2 regions of the Lentzea sp. NPDC004789 genome follow, and region 2 is predicted to be linked to the other one. Evidence: riboswitches for the same ligand, from Rfam matches in the RefSeq annotation. Region 2 holds a riboswitch; the other holds the start of a gene.
The links. Region 2 has a riboswitch for glycine ahead of gcvT (glycine cleavage system aminomethyltransferase GcvT). Riboswitches for the same ligand answer to the same signal wherever they lie in the genome.

Region 1 (3,795 bases), on a different contig from region 2:
GCTTGATCCGGTCGGTGCCCGAGGCGTTCTCGTCGACGACGAAACCGCCGCCGATCGAGTAGTACACGGCGTGCTCGACGGACTCGTCGCCCTTGTAGGCCTCGAAGCTCATCCCGTTGGGGTGCAACGGAAGTGACTTGCGCCGGTGCATGACGAGGTCGCGGTCGTGCACGAAGCCGATCTCGTGCACGCCGCCGAGCCGCAGCCGTCCGGTCGAGACGATCTCCTCGACGCGGACCGCCGCGACCGTCGGGTCGACCTCTTCCGGGAGGTTGCCCTCCAGGCCGAGGAAAACGGCCTTCGGGCTGCCGTGGCCGTGCCCGGTCGCGCCGAGCGAGCCGAACAGCTCGACGTGCACGCGGTCCACTTCGGACACCCGCGCCCCGAGCTTCTCGACGAACATCGCCGCCGCGCGCATCGGGCCGACGGTGTGGGAGCTGGACGGTCCGATGCCGACGGAGAACAGGTCGAAAACGCTGATCGCCACTGATCAGTCCTTGGTCAGTTCCGCGTACTTGGCAGCGGTGAGCAGGTTCTCCGCGGACTCCACGCGCACGCGGAAGAGCCAGCCCTCGCCGTAGGGGTCGTTGTTGATGATCGCCGGGTCGTCCACGACCGCGCCGTTGACCTCGATGACCTCACCGGTGACCGGGGAGAACAGGTCGCTGACGGACTTGGTGGACTCGAGCTCGCCGCACACCTCGTTCGACACGACCTTCGCGCCGACCTCGGGCAGCTGGACGAACACGATGTCGCCGAGCGCGTCGGCCGCATAGGCGGTGATGCCGCAGGTCAGCGGGTCCTGGGTGCCCGGCGTCCAGTCGACCCACTCGTGCTCGTGGGTGTAGAGCAGGTTCTCGGGGAACTCCACGGCGACTCCTCTGGCTAAGACGGCTCGGTCTGGTAACAGCCCCCTCCGCCGTGCAGAGTTGCCTACCCCGAGCGGTCTTGCTGCCTGAGAGTGTGCGGGAGCTTGCCCCTTCGGCGCCCCGACTTCTTCGTCGAGGTCTCTCCCACTCGGGTTCTGGTGCCTCACGGGCACCGCGGCCGGTCTTCAGTTCTCGAGCGCGAACGCTATGTGCGGCCACTGCCAAGTGTCAACGCGAGACGGTTGACATCGGGGAGAGCGCTGCCATGGTGAGTGCAGGCAGACATCGGAGGTCTCATGCGGAAACCGTTCATCGTCGCCTTGCTCACCACACTGGTGCTGACTCCCGTCCCCGCCGCCACGGCCGCGGCTGCACCGGCTCCGGTCACCGTCCCCATCAGCCACCTCTTCGACAACGACGGCATCGACACCGCGTCCGACCGTACCGGGAACTTCGACGGTTCCGGCTACGCTTTCCCCGCGGAGGCACTCCCGTCCGGGCAGGTCACGGCCGATGGCGTGCCGTACCTCTTCCCGGGAAATTCACAGACCAAGAACAACAACGTGGTCGCTCTCGGCCAGCGGATCGACCTGCCCCGAGGGCACTACCTGACCGTGCACCTGCTCGTGGCGTCGTCGTACGGGGCAGCCGGCGGCACCGCGACCGTGCACTACGCGGACGGGTCCTCGACGACGGGAGCGATCAGCGGACCTGACTGGTACTCGGGCAGTGGTCCGATCTCCACGCCGTTCCGGTACTCGCCCGGCGGCCGTGACGAGCACCCCGTGTCGATCGGCACCGCGCAACTGTGGGCTGATCCCCAGAAGGAGGCGGTCGCGGTCACGCTGCCGGTGACGAACCCGGCGGTGGAGGGCAAGTCCTCGCTGCACGTGTTCGCGCTGTCGGTGCAGCCGGCGGCCAAGGGACAGGTGCTCGCGGTCCGCAGCGCGCGCAGCACGACCAAGCTGCCGCGCGTGGGCGGTCAGACGATCGAGGCGACCGTCGTGAACCTCGGTGACCAGTGGGTGTCCAACATCTCCGTGAGCGCCGAGGGGCTGGGGGTGGTGACACTGCAACCGGCGTCGGTGAAACGGCTCGCGCCCGGTGAGGAGGCGCGAGTGCGGATCGGCATCCACGCCTACCGGACCGGCACGTTCGACGGGAAGGTGACGGCGCGGTCCGGCCGCGTCTCGGCGGCGCAGCACGCCAGGTTCTCCCTGGGCGTGGCCGACTACCAGGCCACAGACGCGTCGCTGGCGGCGCACGAGTCGCCGTACTGGTTCGACGACGCGAAGTTCGGGATCTTCATCCACTGGGGGCTCTACTCGGTGCCCGCGTGGTCGCCGCCGGGTGAGCAGTACGCGGAGTGGTACTGGCAGTGGATGCAGGACCCGTCGAACGCGGTGAACCCGTACCACGCGGCGACGTACGGCGAGGACTTCGCCTACGACCAGTTCATCCCGCAGTTCACCGCCGCGAAGTTCGACCCGCGCGAGTGGGTGCGGTTGTTCGAGGAGGCCGGGGCGAAGTACTACGTGCTGACCTCCAAGCACCACGAGGGTTTCGCGCTGTGGGACTCGAAGGTGTCCGGCCGGGACGCCGTCGACCTCGGCCCGCACCGCGACCTGGTGAAGGAGCTCTTCGACGCGTCGCGGAAGTACACGCCGGGCCTCAAGAACGGGCTCTACTTCTCGATGCCCGAGTGGTTCAACCCGGACAACCCGTGGAGCGGGCACGGGCCGCGCAACCCGTGGAGCGGAGCGCCCGAGCCCTACACCGGCTACCAGGCCGGACGGGACTTCGTGCGCGACTACCAGGCGCCGCAGATGACCGAGCTGGTCGACGGGTACGACCCGGACGTCATCTGGTGCGACATCGGCGGCGCCAACGACTCGCGGCGGGTGCTGGCGGACTACTTCAACAAGGCCAAGAACCGGGCGGTGCCCAAGGACGTGACGGTGGACGACCGGTGCGGCATCCCGACCCACGACTACACGACGCCGGAGTACGCGACGTACCCGAACACCGTGGTGAAGAAGTGGGAGGCCTCGCGCGGCCTCGACCCGCGCTCGTACGGGTGGAACCGGGCCACGCCGGACTCCATGTACATGACGGCGGACGAGGTGATCCGCACGCTGGTCGACACGACGTCCAAGAACGGCAACTTCCTGCTGGACATCGGCCCGCGAGCGGACGGCTCGATCCCCGAGATCATGCAGCAGCGGTTGCGCGAGACGGGCGCCTGGCTGCGCACGAACGGCGAGTCGATCTACGGCACGACGTACTGGTCGCGGATGGCCCAGCTGGGTTCGCTGCGGTTCACGATGACAACTCCTGGCCGGCCGAACGAGGCGTTCTACATCACCTCGCTGGCCCAGCCGGGGTCACAGCTCGTGGTCGACGCTCCAGTGCCGATCAAGGACGGTGACCGCGTCACGCTGCTGGGGTACGACAGGCCCCTGAAATGGACCCGATCGGGTGGAAAACTCGTGGTCGACGTGCCTGCGGGCGTCGGCGAGCACGCATGGGTGTTCAAAGTGGCTTTGTCCTGACGGAACAACCGCACAGTGACCGGATAGTGCGATCCGCACGGTGACATGACCTTCCGGCTGCCTCAGATTGTTGAACAGAGGCCAGCCCGATCGGAGGAGTCACCGTGCGGATCGCAGTTCCCCGCGAGATCAAGAACCACGAGTACCGCGTCGCCCTCACCCCGGCGGGCGCTCACGAGCTGACCAGCCGCGGCCACGACGTGTTCGTCGAGCAGGGTGCCGGTCTGGGTTCCGCGATCACGGACGAGGAGTACCTCGCCGCGGGCGCCAAGATCCTCGCTTCCGCCGACGACGTGTGGGCCGAGGGCGACATGGTCCTCAAGGTCAAGGAGCCCATCGCCGAGGAGTACCCGCGGCTGCGCGCCGGCCAGACC
Region 2 (5,045 bases):
CAACGAGAACGCCGTCGCGACCGCGGTCGACCGGTTCGGAGGGCTCGGTCTCGCGGTGTTCAACGCGGGCGTGGCCGGGCCGCGCGCCTTCAGCGTCTCGGGTTATCGCGACACCATGCGGGTCAACCTCGACGCCACCGTCTACGGCGTGGCCGCGTGCGCGAAGGTGATGAGCGGCGGCTCGGTGCTGGTGATGGCGAGCATCGCCGGGCTGACCGGCTCACCCGACGTGTACTACGGGACGGCGAAGCACGCCCAGATCGGGTTGGTGCGGTCCGTGGCGCAGACCGGGCCCGGCTTCCGGATCAACGCGCTGTGTCCCGGCTTGGTCGACACGAGGGCGGTGGCGGCGTACCGCTCGGAACTCGTGGCCGCGGGACTGGCGCTGGCGTCACCGGACGAGGTCGCCGTGGCGGCGCAGACAGTGCTCGATGATCACCGCACCGGTCAGGTGTGGACGGTGGAAGCGGGCCGCCCGGCCGCGCTCGCGCAGGGGGTCCCCCTTGCCGGGAAACCCCTCGCAACTCACCTTACTCAGCAGGTCTGACAGTGCCCTGAGCAGCGAAAAAGGGGGCCCGCAGGCCCCCTTTTCACGTCAACCGGGTCAGAGCGTCGAGTAGAGCGGGTGCTTCGCCGCCAGCACCTCGACGCGGGCGCGCAGCTCGTCGATCGCCGCACCCGGCTTCAACGCCTCCGCGATCACGTCGGCGACCTCGGTGAAGTCCACCTCGCCGAAGCCGCGCGTGGCCAGCGCGGGCGTGCCAATGCGCAGGCCCGAGGTGACCATCGGCGGGCGCGGGTCGTTCGGGACGGCGTTGCGGTTGACCGTGATGCCGATCCGGTGCAGGACGTCCTCCGCCTGCTTGCCGTCGAGCTCCGAGTTCACCAGGTCGACGAGGACCAGGTGGACGTCGGTGCCGCCGGTCAGGACCTTCACGCCCGCGGCCGCCACGTCCGGCTGGGACAGGCGGTCGGCGAGGATCTTCGAGCCCTCCAGCGTGCGGCGCTGGCGGTCGGCGAACTCCGGCGACGCGGCGTGCTTGAACGCCACGGCCTTGGCGGCGATCACGTGCTCCAGCGGACCGCCCTGCTGACCGGGGAACACCGCCGAGTTGATCTTCTTGGCGATGTCGGCGTCGTTCGACAGGATCACGCCGCCGCGCGGACCGCCGAGGGTCTTGTGCGTCGTGGTCGTCGTGACGTGCGCGTGCGGGACGGGCGACGGGTGCAGGCCCGCGGCCACCAGGCCGGCGAAGTGGGCCATGTCGACCATCAGGTAGGCCTCGACCGAGTCGGCGATGCGGCGGAACTCGGCGAAGTCCAGCTGGCGCGGGTACGCGGACCAGCCGGCGACGATCAGCTTCGGGCGGTACTCCTGGGCGAGGCGCTCGACCTCGGCCATGTCGACGCGGCCGTCCGAGTCGGACACGTGGTACGGCACGACGTTGTAGAGCTTGCCGGAGAAGTTGATGCGCATGCCGTGGGTCAGGTGACCGCCGTGCGCGAGGTCCAGGCCCAGGATCGTGTCACCCGGCTGGAGCAGGGCGAACATCGCGGCGGCGTTGGCCTGGGCGCCCGAGTGCGGCTGCACGTTGGCGAAACCCGCGCCGAACAACGACTTGATGCGCTCGATGGCGAGGCGCTCCACGACGTCGACGTGCTCGCAACCGCCGTAGTAGCGGCGGCCGGGGTAGCCCTCGGCGTACTTGTTGGTCAGCACCGAGCCCTGGGCCTGCAGCACCGAGACCGGGGTGAAGTTCTCCGAGGCGATCATCTCGAGGGTGCCCTGCTGGCGCGCCAGCTCGGCCGCAACGGCCTCGGCGACCTCGGGGTCGTACTCCGCGAGGGAGGCGTTGAACTGGTCGGACATCTGGAAGAACTCCCTACTTGGCGCGCTTGTAGAACGGAAGTGCGACGACCTCGACCGGCTGCTTCTTGCCGCGGACGTCCACCAGCAGTTGGGTGCCGGGCTCGGCACTGTCCTTCGTCACGTAGGCCATGGCGACCGAGTAGCCGAGCGTCGGGGACAGGGCACCCGAGGTGACCTCGCCGACCACCTCGTCGCCGTTCAGCACCGCGTAACCGTGCCGCGGGGCGCGGCGCTCCGGCGTCTTCAGCCCGACCAGGACCGAGTCCACACCGGACTCCGCGACCTTGGTCAGCGCGTCGCGGCCCACGAAGTCGCCCGGCTTGTCGAGCTTCACGACGCGGCCGAGGTTCGCGTGGTACGGGGTCAGCGACGTGGTCAACTCGTTGCCGTACAAGGGCATTCCGGCTTCGAGGCGCAACGTGTCGCGGCAGCCGAGCCCGCACGGCCTGAGCTCGTGCGCCTCGCCCGCGGACAGCAGCGCGTTCCAGACGGCGGCGGCGTCGGCGGGCGCGAGGAACAGCTCGAAGCCCTCCTCGCCCGTGTAACCCGTGCGGGCCAGCAGCGCGTCGACGCCCGCGACCTTCGACGGGTAGGACGCGTAGTACTTGACCGTCGAGAGGTCGGTGTCGGTCAGTCCGGAAAGGATCTCCACGGACTTCGGACCCTGGATCGCGATCAACGCGTAGTCGGTGGACTTGTCCGTCACAACGGTGTCGAACCCGGCCGCGCGCTCGACGAGGGCGTCGGCGACCACCTGGGCGTTCGAGGCGTTCGCGACGACCATGAACTCCTCGTCGCCCAACCGGTACACGATCAGGTCGTCGATCACACCGCCGTCGGCCTGCGTGATCATCGTGTAGCGCGCCTTGCCGACCGCGAGCGCCGAGATGTGGCCGACCAGCGCGTGGTCGAGCGCCTCGCCCGCCTGCGGTCCGGTCAGCACGATCTCACCCATGTGCGTGAGGTCGAACAGGCCGGCGGTGGTGCGCACGGCGTGGTGCTCAGCGAGCTCGCTGGAGTAGCGCAGCGGCATCCGCCAGCCCGCGAAGTCGGTGAACATCGCGCCGAGCTGCTCGTGCTCGGCGTTCAGAGGCGTGAGGCGGGACATCAGAACGCTCCTCCAGGGTGCGCCGAAGAGCCGGACGGGGCCGGCTGAGGCAACAGAAGAATGACACGGTCCATCAGAGACTCCTCATCTGAGCGAGCCTCCCCCTCTGTCATGAGCCTGAGAGCTTCGCCACCGGAGTGGCTTGCACCGTGGGCGAGGCCGATGGGCCTGCTTTCCAGAGTTGCCTTCGTCGTGCGGTATCTGTGCCTGAGAGATTCCGGGGAGGAGTTGCTCCTTCGGCGCTCCGACTCAACGGAGCTCTCCCGCGCGACATCGACGGCCGTGTTCAGTTGGTAGCCCCAGACGCTAGCAGGCCAAACGTCACAGCGGCACGCCCTGCGCCGTCTTCTCGACCACCTTGCGCTCCGCCCAGAACGACAGGAACGGGATCGTCCCGGCGAGCAGCACGAGGGCGGTGCCCTTCATCGACCAGCGCAGCTTCAGCGCCAGGTCGACGGAAATCACCAGGTAGATGGCGTAGAGGAAGCCGTGGATCGGGCCGACGACCTTCATGAACTGGCCCATGTCCGCGGCGTACTTGAGCACCATCGCCACGCACAACAGCAGCAGGAAGACACCGACCACGTAAGCCATGACCCGGAACCGGGTCAACGCACCCTTCATCTGCCCGCCTTCGTTCAGCGACCGTCCCGCGCGTTGAGGTCCGCGAGCATGCGGTTGTAGGCCGCGAGCTCCGCGTCTTCTTCGTCGTCGAACTGCTCGACAGGCGCGGGTTTGACGGCGTCAACGGTAGTCACCGGCGTCGCGGCGGGTCCAACCGGCTCCGGTGCGGAGAGAGGCTCGTCACGGCGCTGGCGCGCCAAGCGGCGGAAGCGCCACACCATGAAGGCCGGGAAGAGGCCGAAGAGCGGCCACTGGAGCACGTAACCGAGGTTCTGGAACGTGCCGCTGGCGGACTCGAAGCGCTGCCACTGCCAGTACGCGAGCCCGCAACAGGCGATCAGAGCGACCAGGCAACCGAGCCCGATCAAGATTCGCTGGGGGGTGAGGAGGCCGCGCACGACCTCAAGACTACTTGGGTGAGGCCTCCGACAAGGAGGCCGACCCGGTTGGGGGTCCGGGGGCTCGCCCCCGGCTGGGGTGTGAGGGCTCGGCCCCCACAAGACACGCGGAACGATCGAGGTGAGCGATTTCCGCGAACAAGGGGGCCCCAATCGTGGAGCCCCGTTCCTACTACGCCACGCCGTCCCGGCGCTGCCTCTGCAGACGTGCGACGCACCAGGCAGCGGCGGAACCGCGGCGAAGGTGCTGGAGAACCGTCATCGGACCCAAGCGCCGTCCGAGGTCGGCAGGCGTGAGCCCAGCCGCGCGGTAGTCGAGCGCGCGCTGGTCCAACGGGCTGATGCCCGCGTCCCACCACTGCTCGGCCTCGGCGACGTCGCCCACCAGCTGCCAGTAGCTCGCCGCGGCGGCGAGCAGTGCCTCGGGTGCCTCCGGCGCCCGCTTGCGCATCGCGGCCACGTAGGCCGGATCCGCCGAGTCGACCTTGACCAAGCCACGCGACCCGCCCTTGTTGCCTCCCCGCTGCACGGGGATGCCGGGCGCCGAGGGGGGAGCCTCCGCGAGCCACGCGTTCTTGATCCGGTTCACCTCCTGCATCTCTGCGTCATCAGACCGTTCAGCCGCCCACTGCTTCAACAGCTCGTGGACCCCGGAGTCCTCGACCATCCATGCCTCCTCGTCGGTCGGGGATCGGCCATTGCAGCGGAAGGTATTCGGTAGGTCTGACAATCGCCAGACCCTGAATCCCCAGAACACCCGTTACCAGTGCGTGATTGGCCTCATTCCACCCATCCGGCTCAACGCGAATGGCCGAGGATCACCCGCTGTCACTAGCTGATCGGGGTGGCCGTCCCGAAGAGGCTCCTGATGAAGGTGATGATCGACTCCGCGCCCTGCCGCAGCCAGCCGAGCACCGTCTGGACCGCGGCAGCGGACTCCTGGGGCCGGGTGATCAGGAGGAACAGCACCAGCGCGACGCCCGCCAGCACTAGCACCTTCTTGAGGTTCACAGGTACCTCTCCGTCCATGTCGGTCACAGGTGGG

Region 1: linked by a shared signal. The riboswitch ahead of gcvH (glycine cleavage system protein GcvH) and the one ahead of gcvT (glycine cleavage system aminomethyltransferase GcvT) in region 2 are both predicted to bind glycine.

The regions. Positions count from the first base shown of each region.
Region 1 is NZ_JBSGBE010000001.1:155,726-159,520, forward strand. Features, by position in the region: gene ACWEIJ_RS00685 (L-serine ammonia-lyase) at 1-487, opposite strand, end outside; gene gcvH (glycine cleavage system protein GcvH) at 491-871, opposite strand; glycine riboswitch at 934-1,026, opposite strand; gene ACWEIJ_RS00695 (alpha-L-fucosidase) at 1,166-3,421, shown strand; gene ald (alanine dehydrogenase) at 3,526-3,795, shown strand, end outside.
Region 2 is NZ_JBSGBE010000007.1:215,767-220,811, reverse strand. Features, by position in the region: gene ACWEIJ_RS18615 (SDR family NAD(P)-dependent oxidoreductase) at 1-547, shown strand, start outside; gene glyA (serine hydroxymethyltransferase) at 605-1,870, opposite strand; gene gcvT (glycine cleavage system aminomethyltransferase GcvT) at 1,884-2,978, opposite strand; glycine riboswitch at 3,078-3,162, opposite strand; glycine riboswitch at 3,164-3,254, opposite strand; gene ACWEIJ_RS18600 (DUF3817 domain-containing protein) at 3,300-3,602, opposite strand; gene ACWEIJ_RS18595 (hypothetical protein) at 3,617-4,000, opposite strand; gene ACWEIJ_RS18590 (helix-turn-helix transcriptional regulator) at 4,173-4,667, opposite strand; gene ACWEIJ_RS18585 (hypothetical protein) at 4,832-5,029, opposite strand.